3 regions of the Pseudoalteromonas sp. M8 genome follow, and region 2 is predicted to be linked to each of the others. Evidence: predicted binding sites of a transcription regulator. Region 2 holds the regulator's gene; each other region holds the start of a gene.

What was found. Region 2 encodes LexA, which represses DNA repair genes until DNA is damaged. Its sites were predicted from a motif close to TACTGTATNNNNATACAGTA; they were not measured.
Region 1: GSF13_RS12890 (SulA-like leucine-rich domain-containing protein) is a predicted target of LexA. The motif match lies at 1,647-1,666, and genes of this name have one in related genera.
Region 3: GSF13_RS10915 (DNA topoisomerase III) is a predicted target of LexA. The motif match lies at 2,263-2,282, and genes of this name have one in related genera.

Annotation. Positions count from the first base shown of each region.
Region 1 covers NZ_CP047240.1:1,820,090-1,824,363, reverse strand. The annotation lists gene GSF13_RS12900 (NCS2 family permease) at 1-786, opposite strand, end outside; gene GSF13_RS12895 (SEL1-like repeat protein) at 908-1,357, shown strand; gene GSF13_RS12890 (SulA-like leucine-rich domain-containing protein) at 1,688-2,083, shown strand; gene GSF13_RS12885 (YchJ family protein) at 2,129-2,590, shown strand; gene GSF13_RS12880 (VC2046/SO_2500 family protein) at 2,967-3,488, opposite strand; tRNA gene GSF13_RS12875 (tRNA-Tyr) at 3,601-3,685, shown strand; tRNA gene GSF13_RS12870 (tRNA-Tyr) at 3,706-3,790, shown strand; tRNA gene GSF13_RS12865 (tRNA-Tyr) at 3,820-3,904, shown strand; tRNA gene GSF13_RS12860 (tRNA-Tyr) at 3,931-4,015, shown strand; gene GSF13_RS12855 (DUF2938 domain-containing protein) at 4,033-4,274, opposite strand, start outside.
Region 2 covers NZ_CP047240.1:4,042,447-4,046,720, reverse strand. The annotation lists rRNA gene GSF13_RS23055 (23S ribosomal RNA) at 1-1,197, shown strand, start outside; rRNA gene rrf (5S ribosomal RNA) at 1,315-1,428, shown strand; gene lexA (transcriptional repressor LexA) at 2,276-2,890, shown strand; gene coxB (cytochrome c oxidase subunit II) at 3,251-4,274, shown strand, end outside.
Region 3 covers NZ_CP047240.1:1,360,699-1,364,972, reverse strand. The annotation lists gene GSF13_RS10920 (tetratricopeptide repeat protein) at 1-252, opposite strand, end outside; gene GSF13_RS10915 (DNA topoisomerase III) at 331-2,253, opposite strand; gene GSF13_RS10910 (methyl-accepting chemotaxis protein) at 2,357-4,274, opposite strand, start outside.

The DNA.
Region 1 (4,274 bases), 2.2 Mb from region 2:
CACCGCAACCAATGTGCCACTGGTATCAAATAAATCGACAAATAAAAATGCAAACACCACGCTAAGCATGGAAAGCTCAAAAATTCCGCTCAAATCCAACTGCATATAGGTCGGCGCGATGCTTGGGGGAATATCAACAACCCCGTGATAATCTACAAGCCCAAGCCCCCACGCAATACCCGTTACCATTAAAATGCTGATAAGCACGCCACTTTTGACTTCACGGTACATAAGCGCCGCAATCACAAAAAAGCTCGCAATGGCTAATAGCGGGCCGGGAGAAGTGATATCACCAAGTTGTACTAATGTCGCATCGCTTGCGATAACAATTTTCGCGTTCTTTAGCGCGATTAACGCTAAGAATGCGCCAATACCTGCCGCGATCGCACGCTTTAGCACGATAGGTATGGCTTGGATCACCCACTCGCGAACTTTGAATACGCTCAAAAATAGAAATAAACAGCCCGACATAAATACCGCGCCTAATGCACTTTGCCATGTATAGCCCATGCCAAGCACAACACCATAGGTAAAAAAGGCGTTTAAGCCCATTCCAGGCGCAAGCGCTAACGGATAGTTTGCCCATAGCCCCATAATAAAACAGCCGATTGCGGCTGCGATACAAGTTGCTACAAAAGCAGCGCCGTGATCCATGCCAGCTTCTGCTAGCATTGCAGGGTTTACGAAAACGATGTAAACCATAGTAACGAATGTCGTCAAGCCAGCAATCACCTCAGTTCTTACATTGGTGTGCATAGCTTGCAGTGAAAATAACCGCTCGAGCATAACTAAAATTACAAATTTAAGGAACAAGTGGTTGGATTTTAACACGAATCACTTTAAAACTCGGACAAAATAGTTAAAATTCAGCTACACTCTGCTTATCAACATTATTGCGAATAAAGATATGGATCAAAATAGCACCGACAACTCAGCAAACCATGACTTAGAACAGCAGCTGCTGAATGTGCTTGAATTTGTAACGTCGCCATTAAAAGCGGACGCAAAATTCCCAGATCTTCACGACAATACCCAAGCTTTGAAAAAAGGCCTCTATTACCTAAAAGAAAAATCTTTTCCGCTTGCGGCAAAATGGCTAAGACTGGCGGCGATGTCTGGTGATTTGAAGGCACAGTTCTTTTTAGGTTTGTTGTTTATGAAAGGTCAAGGAGTGCCACCCAGCCCCTTTCATGCAGCCGCTTGGTTAAGTTTGGCCAGCAGCCAAGGGCACAAAGGCGCCGAACAGGTACTACTAGATGTACGCCGCTTCCTTACAACTAAGCGCTTTAGAGATGCACAGTGCTATGCTGCAACACTTTACGAGCAAATTCATCAACTACAGCATATTAGCCAGTAAATTAAATTTGACTCTCCAAAAAAACGTAGGCTAGGCGTAGCTAAGCCTCTCTTAAGTAAACGTACGCTTTCCCTCTGCGACGATCAAAATGATACAGTAGAAAAACTACTGTATCGCAGCTGAGAAAACTTCCTTGCTTTACTCATACTGAACTTTCGTCAATTAAGCTCTCATTTCAAAAAAATCACAACCACTTGTTTTATATTGAAAATTTAAACTAAATAAAAATTAAGCTTGAATATTGATTAAAAAGCTAGCAATTTTCCTTGCATTCACACACTGTATAAACTACTGTATACACATACTGTATAGATAACCAGTGAGACAATTATGTTACACAGCAATGCACTTCTACAGCCAAACAATTCAACTTATTACACACTTAACGAAATCAATAATGTGATAGTTGAAGATGAGATCGTCGCTAGCTTAGAGTTACTTAAAGTTTTACATAAATGTCAGCATAAACAAGGCTGGACGCTACTCGTTGCACCCGATAATGTACCAAACAAGTCACTACTAGAAAGCGCTTCAGTTGATGCAAGTAAGTTGCTCGTCATTAGGCAAAAGCACATATACGACCTTGAGTATGTACTTAAAAGTGCTATCAGCAATGGTAATTTCGCTGCCGTGGTGATTTGGACTGATATTGCATCAGTGCAAACTATCAACAAAATGGAACTGCCGGTATCTGACGTTGCGATCCACTGTTTTCAAAGCGCTTAACAAGCTACAATAACAGGATATAAATTTGTTAAAACTGAAGTTTTTATGTCTTGTTATTGCAATTCATCCCTTCCCTATTCGCAATGTTGTGAGCCGTACCTTAAGGGACAAAAATTCGCAGAGCGTCCACAAATACTAATGCGCTCTCGCTATACTGCATACTGCTTAAAAGATGCAAAGTATATTCATGACACCTACGCCCAGGCTAAACAAGCACAAAACAATATCGACGATATTGCTGCATTTGCTAATTATGCACACTTTATAAAATTGGAAGTGCTAGAAGAAGTAGCAGAAGCTACTCAGGGGGTTGTTGAGTTTAAGGCGCACTATATCGCAGAAAACACACACTATATACTCCATGAGCGGTCAAATTTTATTACCGAAGCAGGCAGATGGTATTACTTAGATGGTGAATTGTACGATACGCCTACAACCAAGATAGGCAGAAATGACCTCTGTCCGTGCGGCAGTGATAAAAAGTATAAAAAGTGCCACGGTAGCTAAAATAGTCTGAACTAGAGATTAGATACAAAGCAATAAAAAAGGCTTGAAACGAGCTAAGGATGATTAAAGGCCGTTTAGCTTATACCAGTTGTATTAAGTAAATGATCTATCTTGAAGCGGGGAAATAGCTTTAGTAGCAAGGCAAAAATTTTGCTATTTAGTTGTTCTAAATGAGAAATTTTTAACGAAGCTAATATGCTATTTCACCCTTCAAATTGATTAGAGAATTAATTCAATTGGTATTAGACATGAAGCACGATAAGCATAGCGTTTTATGTCAGTCTAGTAACGAAGCAAAGAGCTGTAAAATGACAAGTTTAATACCAGTTTGTCTTAAATTTGCTCAATTTTGAAGGAGCAAAAGCAGCTAATGTTGTTACGCCGTCGCGCGTAACATACTCTGCATATCACCCGTTGCAATTTGATCATAAAAACCAGCCGCATCCATTGCCTTATCAGCAACTAAGGCCAGTTTACCTTGCGCGCTCGCCAAACGCCTTTTAACCGCTGGTTCCAAATTTTCTACAACGTCGAGTGGAATATGCTTTTTATCATTTCGTGCGGCAAAAGGTTCTGGATTTAAATTTTCTTGCAATCGCAAGGTTGCCATCGCCCCCATAGATACCAGCTGCGCGTTATGCTGACCAATAAGCATATTGTACTCTTTTGGCGCAAGCGGCTTTTGTGGACCTATTTCAAATTGCTTCTTTAGTGTTTCTTCTGAGTTATCTTTTGCAGCAGCTTCAGATTTTGGTAGGTGAAATTGGCTAAAATCTAATGCATCAGTTGATAGCATAGATAACAGCATGGCAAAATCGGCAGAGCGCGTCTGATGAACACTAATGTTCAATGCGGACCCTAATTGCGACTCACTGATTAAAACGCCATCAATTTGCATGTATTCCAACCGATTATTTTGCTAATTATGAATTTATCGGCCTTTTTCCGAAAAACTTTAGTAGTTTTCTTTACTTCGAAAAAAACTTTGTTATTATCACCGCCGTTGTTTAGGAGGGGTTCCCGAGCGGCCAAAGGGATCAGACTGTAAATCTGACGGCTCAGCCTTCGCTGGTTCGAATCCAGCTCCCTCCACCATAAACAACAGTTACAATTTCGGAGGGGTTCCCGAGCGGCCAAAGGGATCAGACTGTAAATCTGACGGCTCAGCCTTCGCTGGTTCGAATCCAGCTCCCTCCACCACTTTCAAATTGTAACGCTTTAAAATGTATGGAGGGGTTCCCGAGCGGCCAAAGGGATCAGACTGTAAATCTGACGGCTCAGCCTTCGCTGGTTCGAATCCAGCTCCCTCCACCACTTTTAAAGTAAACGCTCCAAATGATGGAGGGGTTCCCGAGCGGCCAAAGGGATCAGACTGTAAATCTGACGGCTCAGCCTTCGCTGGTTCGAATCCAGCTCCCTCCACCACCTTTTATTGTGTTATCTCACAACAAGCTTACATATATAAACGAGCTTAAAAACAATCCAAAGCCAAAAATCAAATGTGTTGTCATACTTTTTACCCTTGCCTTATTCGGCTCTGGTAATTTAGATGCTGCGATCCCTGCACCAAAGCAGGGTTGCATAATAAAAAATGGAAACACACACGTTATTAAGCCAAAAACTAACGCAGTCAAAAGGCTAGGCTCAGTCAACCAAGGCTTGCCCACGCTCAGTAGTAACACCA
Region 2 (4,274 bases):
CGCTCTTGTTTGTGAAGGACTTGCTCTGTAAGCAAACGAGAGCCGCAGTGACCAGGTGGCTGGGACTGTTTATTAAAAACACAGCACTGTGCAAAATCGTAAGATGACGTATACGGTGTGACACCTGCCCGGTGCCGGAAGGTTAATTGATGGGGTTAGCTTAGGCGAAGCTCTTGATCGAAGCCCCGGTAAACGGCGGCCGTAACTATAACGGTCCTAAGGTAGCGAAATTCCTTGTCGGGTAAGTTCCGACCTGCACGAATGGTGTAACCATGGCCACGCTGTCTCCACCCGAGACTCAGTGAAATTGAAATCGCAGTGAAGATGCTGTGTACCCGCGGCTAGACGGAAAGACCCCGTGAACCTTTACTACAGCTTGGCACTGAACATTGACCCTACATGTGTAGGATAGGTGGGAGGCTTTGAAGCAGAGACGCTAGTTTCTGTGGAGCCGACCTTGAAATACCACCCTTGTAGTGTTGATGTTCTAACTTAGGCCCCTGAATCGGGGTTGAGGACAGTGCCTGGTGGGTAGTTTGACTGGGGCGGTCTCCTCCCAAAGAGTAACGGAGGAGCACGAAGGTTTGCTAAGTACGGTCGGACATCGTACGGTTAGTGTAATGGTAGAAGCAAGCTTAACTGCGAGACAGACACGTCGAGCAGGTACGAAAGTAGGTCATAGTGATCCGGTGGTTCTGAATGGAAGGGCCATCGCTCAACGGATAAAAGGTACTCCGGGGATAACAGGCTGATACCGCCCAAGAGTTCATATCGACGGCGGTGTTTGGCACCTCGATGTCGGCTCATCACATCCTGGGGCTGAAGTCGGTCCCAAGGGTATGGCTGTTCGCCATTTAAAGTGGTACGCGAGCTGGGTTTAGAACGTCGTGAGACAGTTCGGTCCCTATCTGCCGTGGGCGTTTGAGAATTGAGAGGGGCTGCTCCTAGTACGAGAGGACCGGAGTGGACGAACCGCTGGTGTTCGGGTTGTGATGCCAATTGCATTGCCCGGTAGCTACGTTCGGAACTGATAACCGCTGAAAGCATCTAAGCGGGAAGCAGGCCTCGAGATGAGTTCTCACTTTGACTTAGAGTCAACTGAAGGGCCGTTGAAGACTACAACGTTGATAGGCGAGATGTGGAAGTGCTGTGAGGCATTAAGCTAACTCGTACTAATTACCCGAGAGGCTTAACCATACAACGCCAAAGTGGTTTATAAGCGACAGAAGTTAATAGACTAAAGTAGACAAAAGAATTTAATAGCTTTTTCCAGATTTACATTGATGAAGGAGACTTCATTGATGAACAGAATTTCCTGGTGACTATAGCGTTTTGGACCCACCTGACCCCATGCCGAACTCAGAAGTGAAACAAAACAGCGTCGATGATAGTGTGGATTACCCATGTGAAAGTAGAACATCGCCAGGGCCAAATAAGAGAAACCCGTTGCAGCAATGCGACGGGTTTTTTGCTGTTTGGGGTAAAGTACTTCCATGTAGCATCTCCCCTTCGCGCGTCCTTGCGCTCACTTCCTCGAACTGCGAAGCGGTGCTTCGGTTTCTCGTCACCCAAACTCAGAAGTGAAACAAAACAGCCGAAGGGTAGGCCCCGGTCAATGATAGTGTGGATCACCCATGTGACTCTCTATTTAAAAAATGAGAACATCCTACTTCGTAGCGAGCCAGGGCCAAATAAGAGGTTGATGAAAAGCGTTCATCCATGAACTTCATCGACATTCGAACATCCATGTACATCAAAACCCGTTGCAGAGATGCGACGGGTTTTTTGCTATGTGTGATTTAAAAACCTCGCGAGGTAAACTCGCTCCCACTCCCCCACAGCATCAGCACAGCGCAACATGGTGGGAGGTGGTTCACCCGCCGATGGCTTACAATGAAAGTTTCGGCTCAAAAATAATGTGGAACACCCATGTACATCAAAACCCGTTGTAGCAATGCGACGGGTTTTTTGCTATTTGAGGTATAGAAATTTGAGATATAAAAAGCCTCGCGAGGTTTTCTAAACCTAAGTAAATGCGCTCCCACCACAGTATCAGCACAGTGCAAAATGGTAGGAGGTGATTTATCAGCCCTAAAACTTAATAATCCTTATTTCGTAGAGTCGTAGGTTATGCTCTGAAGCTTCTTGTTTAATGCTGATCTAATTAATGCTATCAATAAATACACTTAAAATATGGCGAAGAAAGAAACATTTGCGATTTTTTTTGAGCTGTATATACTTACAGTAAATAAACCACTGTATGGAATACCAGTTAATGCGTCCTCTAACAAAACGACAAGAACAAATCTTTGAATTAATAAAAGTATTCATAAAAGATACAGGCATGCCTCCAACTCGTGCTGAAATAGCTGATGCTTTGGGTTTTAAGAGTGCAAATGCAGCGGAAGAGCACCTGAAAGCGCTTGCGAAAAAGGGAGTTATCGAAATGGTCCCAGGCGCAAGCCGAGGGATTCGACTTGTAGAGGATGAATCAGAACAACTTGGTTTGCCTATTATTGGTCGTGTTGCTGCTGGTGAGCCTATTTTGGCAGAGCAACATGTAGAAAGCCACTGTAATGTAGATGCTAGTTTTTTTAAACCTAATGCTGATTACCTTTTGAGAGTTAATGGTATGAGCATGAAGGATATTGGTATTATAGATGGTGACCTATTGGCTGTTCACAGAACTCAAGTGGCAGAAAATGGGCAAGTGATAGTTGCTCGTGTAGAAGAAGATGTGACTGTTAAACGCCTTGAAAAGAAAGGAAAGAAAGTTTTTTTACATGCTGAGAATGAAGAATTTAAAGCGATTGAAGTAGATCTAGAACATCAAAATTTCTCCATTGAAGGGTTAGCTGTCGGTGTTATCCGAAGTGCAGACTGGATGTAGTTTATGAGAGCGAGCGTAGCGTTAAATATAAAGTTGCGCTTGCTTTAACTATATTTTGTTTAGAAAGTAATAATTAACTTTTCTAACTGTGTGAAAGTTAGATAATTATAGTGACTTTAATCATTTAGTAATATTTTTAGTTTTCTGATCTTTATACACTATTTTTCATCATTCTTCGTTTTACTCCCTATAGTCCCCAGTTTTGATTCTAAAGTCGGTCTTCTCGAAAATCTTGCAATTTGTTTGTTTTTTGACTAATTGGTTAATAGTCGTGCAGTAAGTCTATGTACAAATAGACAATATGACAGTCATCCAATAATAACAAGAGACAACCACGAGTTGTCTTGAAGGAGACGTCAAATGAAAATTTGTCGATTAGTTGTAGCATTCATCGCGGTGCTAATCGCCATGCCCTCACTTGCTAACAGCGCTTACAATATGAGGCAAGGTGTTACAGACATTAGTCATCAAGTGTATGAGCTTCACATGACCATATTTCTAATATGTTGTGTCATTGGAGTGATTGTATTTGGGATTATGTTTTGGGCGCTTATAAAACACAGAAAGTCAAAAGGCGTTGTTGCGGCGCAATTTCATGAAAGCACCAAAGTGGAAATACTTTGGACTGCAATTCCCTTCCTGATACTCATTGGTATGGCAATACCAGCCACAAAAACGCTTATTGCTATGGAAGACACGAGTAAGGCTGATCTGACCATTAAGGTCACAGGCTCTCAGTGGAAATGGCACTATGAGTATATGGGGCATGATGTTGAGTTCTATTCTTTGCTCTCTACTTCGAAAGATGAAATTAGTGATCTTAAAGAAAAAAATGAAAATTACCTGCTTGAAGTTGATAAGCATTTAGTTATTCCTACAGATAGGAAAGTCCGCTTTTTGATGACCTCGGATGATGTCATCCATTCTTGGTGGGTGCCTGATTTTGCGGTGAAGAAGGATGCCAATCCGGGATTTATAAATGAGGCATGGGCAAAGGTAAACGATGAGGGAATTTATAGAGGCCAATGTGCTGAATTATGTGGCAAAGATCATGGCTTTATGCCAATCGTCGTCGAGGCCGTAAGTCCTGATAAATTTGATAGTTGGCTTAACGATGCTAAAGCTGAAAAAGCAAAAGCAGAGGCGGAGTCACAGGCAGTTGCGCAACAAACTCTTTCGAAAGAAGAGTTAATGGAGGTTGGGGAACAAACTTACATGGCTTATTGCGCAGCTTGCCATCAACCAACTGGGCTTGGGCTACCAGGAGTCTTCCCTGCAATGAAAGGAAGTAAAGTCGTCACTGGAGATATTAAAGCTCATATAGATATTCTACTTTTAGGTCGCCCAGGAACTGCGATGCAATCTTTCGCAAAGCAATTAACAA
Region 3 (4,274 bases), 1.7 Mb from region 2:
AATCGTTGGCAAAGCTTGTAAACCAATTTGCTGAGCGAGTTGAGATGCCAGCGCTTGTTGGACATCACAATCAATAACGCCTACGGTTATATGCTCACTATAAGCTGCCGCTATCCTCTCCAATATTTGGTCTTGCTGAACACATTCAGGATTTTGATTGCTATAAAAGGTCAGCAATAACGCTTTCTCTGGATTTGGATCGGTTATTACTTGCTGAATGTTTTCAGGGGTTAGTTGGATTTTATTGCTCATATTCTATTTTCTGTCTGAGTAATTAATATGGTTGATATAGTGACACTATCTGAATTTACAACCAAGCCAAGAAAACAATTATGCAGAGCTTGGCTTTCTCTTTCGGGTAAATTTCCCCTTTCTTGCACCACGTTTTTTAAATGCAGGTACAGGAACACCTTTCAGTGCATTCGTATTGATAGACTGAGCGCTGTCAATAAATCCACCTAACTCATCACAAAGCGGTTGCATAAATTGATTATACGACGTTTCCTTATTGGCGATCTTTCCGAGCAATGACTCCCAGAGCGCAGTTCTATCTGGTAATGAAAGTGACTCAGGTAGGGTTTGAATAAATGCTTTTCCCAGCGCCGTAGAATATATCGTCTTACCTTCTCGTCTAAGAAACTGCCGTCTAAACAAAAGCTCAATAATTCCGGCCCGCGTCGCCTCAGTGCCAAGCCCATCAGTGTCTTTCAATACCTTTTTGATAGATTGATCGGAAACAAACCGTGCAATACCTGTCATCGCACCTAATAAGGTAGCTTCAGTGTAATGCTTTGGCGGCTGAGTTTGTTTTTCTTTAACTTCACCTTTCTCGCATAAAAGTTGCTCTCCCACCTGTAACTCCGGCAATAGGCTTTCTTTCTCGACCTCATGACCTTTAAACAGTATCTTGAATCCTTGATCTGTTATTTGCTTCGCTTGTGCTTTGAATTGACCACCACTAATCTCCAACTCCACTTTAGTTTCGTTGTAGCGGTAGGGGTGAAAGAATTGCGCAAGATACTGTACAGAGATGAGTTGATAGACCTGTAACTCTCTATGCCCAAGCTGAGCACTGCGGAGCTTTTTAGTGGTTGGAATGATAGCGTGATGCGCTTCTACCTTTTTATCATTCCAACACGCTCCTTTTAGATTCATGTCAGCTAACTTAATAAACTTACTTTCTATTCCCTGATTGTGCTCGGCAGCCGCAATGACTTGCTCTCTTTCAACAAAATGTTCTTGTGGTAGATAACGGTTATCTGATCTAGGGTAAGTGATCAATTTATGTTTCTCATAAAGTGCCTGACAAATATCCAACACTTGCTGAGCCGATAAACCGTAGCGCTTATTTGCGTCAATCTGCAAAGAAGAAAGGTTATAGGGTAACGGCGGGTTTATCTTTTTTGGTTTTGTTTCAACCTTATTTATTGTTGCTTGCTTTTGACTGATCCGATCCGCAACGTTTTCGGCTAAGGCCTTAACCAGAACACGCCCATCTTCGTCCATATAGGGCTTACATGCTTCACTTGGTACCCACTTAGCTTCAAAAACACCCCAATTTGGTTTATTGATATGTGCAATCACCTCATAAAATGGTTTAGATACAAAGTTCTCTATTTCTAGATCTCTTCTAACAACCAAACCAAGTACCGGAGTTTGCACTCTGCCAACCGACAAAACAGTATTCACTCCCGCTTTTTGCCCGGCCAACGTAAATGCTCTGGTTAAATTCATCCCAAATAGCCAATCCGCTCTAGCTCTTGCAAGTGCAGATACACTTAAAGGAACAAATTCTTGATTAGAACGTGTCGAAGCCAATGCCTTTTTCACAGCTTGTGGGTTTAAATCACTGATCAACAAGCGTCGGATCGTTGCTCTTTTCCGTTCAGGCAAGTTTACAAATTGAAATACTTCGTCCACGAGCAATTGCCCTTCTCTATCAGGATCTCCAGCATGGTAGATTTCATCGGCTTTTGTGAGTAACTTTTTTAAAGTGCTAAGCTGCTTTTTTGTTTTTGGCTTTGCTTTGAACTGCCATTGAGTCGGCACGATTGGTAGATCATGAAAGTGCCATTTTTTGTATTTGACGTCGTAGTCTTCAGGTTCTGCTTGTTCCAACAGGTGACCTATACACCAAGAAACCACATCACCATTCGCGACTTCTATATAACCATCTTGTTTTTTATGTGGTTTTGGTAAGACATCGGCGATTGCTCGGCCTAAAGAGGGTTTTTCTGCGATATAGAGTTTCATGATTAGCTTAACTGTATATAGATACAGTTATCATAGTGAATTTTGACGAAAAACACCATAGCTGCAAAGAGACTGTCTCCAGTCTCTTTGCAAACCAACAAACTTACGTTCTTAATAAGTTAAGTTGCTTGTGTTTTTGTTCGACTATCAGCGTCATTGAACTGGCTGCTTGCTCTACTTCATCTGCGAACTTCGAAAGCTCAGCAGCGGCATCTGAAATGCCCGTCGTATTCGTATTAATTTCTTCGGTAACCATACTTTGCTCTTCCGCAGCCGTAGCAATTTGTGTTACTTCGTTAGAAATGCTTGTCAGCTCAGCAACTAGCGTACTCATTAACCTAGCCGATTCTTGGCAATAACTCACTGCGTCTTCACCTAGCTGCACAGAGCTCTCAATGATCCGGCCTGAGTTCGCGACTTCACTCTGTAGGTTATCTATTAGTTTACTAATGTCGTCCGTCGATGCTTGTGTTTTTGACGCCAAAGCTCGAACTTCATCTGCAACAACCGCAAAACCACGCCCTTGCTCCCCTGCCCTTGCCGCTTCAATTGCTGCGTTTAAGGCCAGTAAATTAGTTTGCTCTGCAATAGCTCTGATCACTTCTAGTATTTTAGAAATATCATCACTGCGCTCAGATACCTTCACGACCGCTTGTTTTGCATCAATGACTTGATCCGCCATTGATTGCACCGTTTCGGTCGTTTTAATGATGCTTTGTTCGCTTTGCTGAACTTGATCTGCGGCCTGATTCGTACTTGCAGCCGCTTTTTCCGATGCCCGAGCCACCTCTGAAGCAGTTGCACTGAGTTCGTTAATTGCAGTAACTACGCTATCTATTTCTAAGTGCTGATTAGCGACTTTGTTTTTGATGTTTATCGCGGCTTCTGTTGTTCGATGCGACTGCTCGTAGGAAGATTCAGCAAGACCTTTGAGGTCATCAATCATCTTTCGTAGTTTATCAGTAAAGCGGTTAAAGCCATGTGCCAAGGCAATCAACTCAGCATGATGACTCACTTCTAGTTCATGCGTTAAATCGCCTTCGCTAGAAGCTAAGTTCTCTACCCGCTCCTGAATATGCGTAAGCGGGCCGATAATTGTGTTCACTAATACCACCGCAATGGCAATGCCAATAACAGCAATAACAATACCGATAATGAGCATCCAGCGACCAACGGAGTTTGTCGACTCCTCCAGCTGACTTTGCAGCGTTGTAGCAGAACTAAGTGCAATTGCCTTAGGTAGTTCGATTACTAGAGACCAAGTGGTGTTTGGTAACGCAATTTTAATCGGTACCGCTACGACTAAGTCTTCACCAAGCTCTTTAATCCCAGAACCTGTGTGCAGCGATTTTAACACCTCAGCCCTATCTGACTTTGTCGACTCAGCAAGTGGGCGGGCTAAATTCTTGTAGTGACTAGAACCCACAACAAGACCCAACTCACTTAACAAGGTTACCTTAGCGGCTCCTGAGTAAAGCGAGTTTGAGAGCTCGTCGACCATGGTTTGGAAAATCGGCAAATTTACATCCACGCCCACTAGGCCTCTAAATTGACGATTGACCACGACTGGTGTGGTCAATGAGGTCATCAGCATTTTGTTGCCCGGAGAAATTTCATATAAATAGGGCTCCATGATACACGGCGCCACTTTATCTTTTGCGCACAGATACCACTCGGCTTCTCGTAGGCCAAACTCATTGATTGCATCGGCATATTTTTCTTCTGCCGACTCAACTTTTTGTTGCATCGGACCATTGGCTTCTTGAGTAAAGTAGAGCTCTAAGGTACCAGCGCCCGGCACAGAGTGACTCGAACCACCTTGATTACTGGCATCATTGCCATCGTAACCATTCGGTTCAAACTGTGCATACATAGAAGACACAAAGCGATTTTGCTTTAGCGCACCATTGACAATTTCTTGCACTTGTTCACGGCTCAGAGGATCCTGCTCGGCGGTATGAGATAGTACACCCGCCAAAGTATAAGGAACACGATAGGCTTCATTGATAAAGCCAGCCACA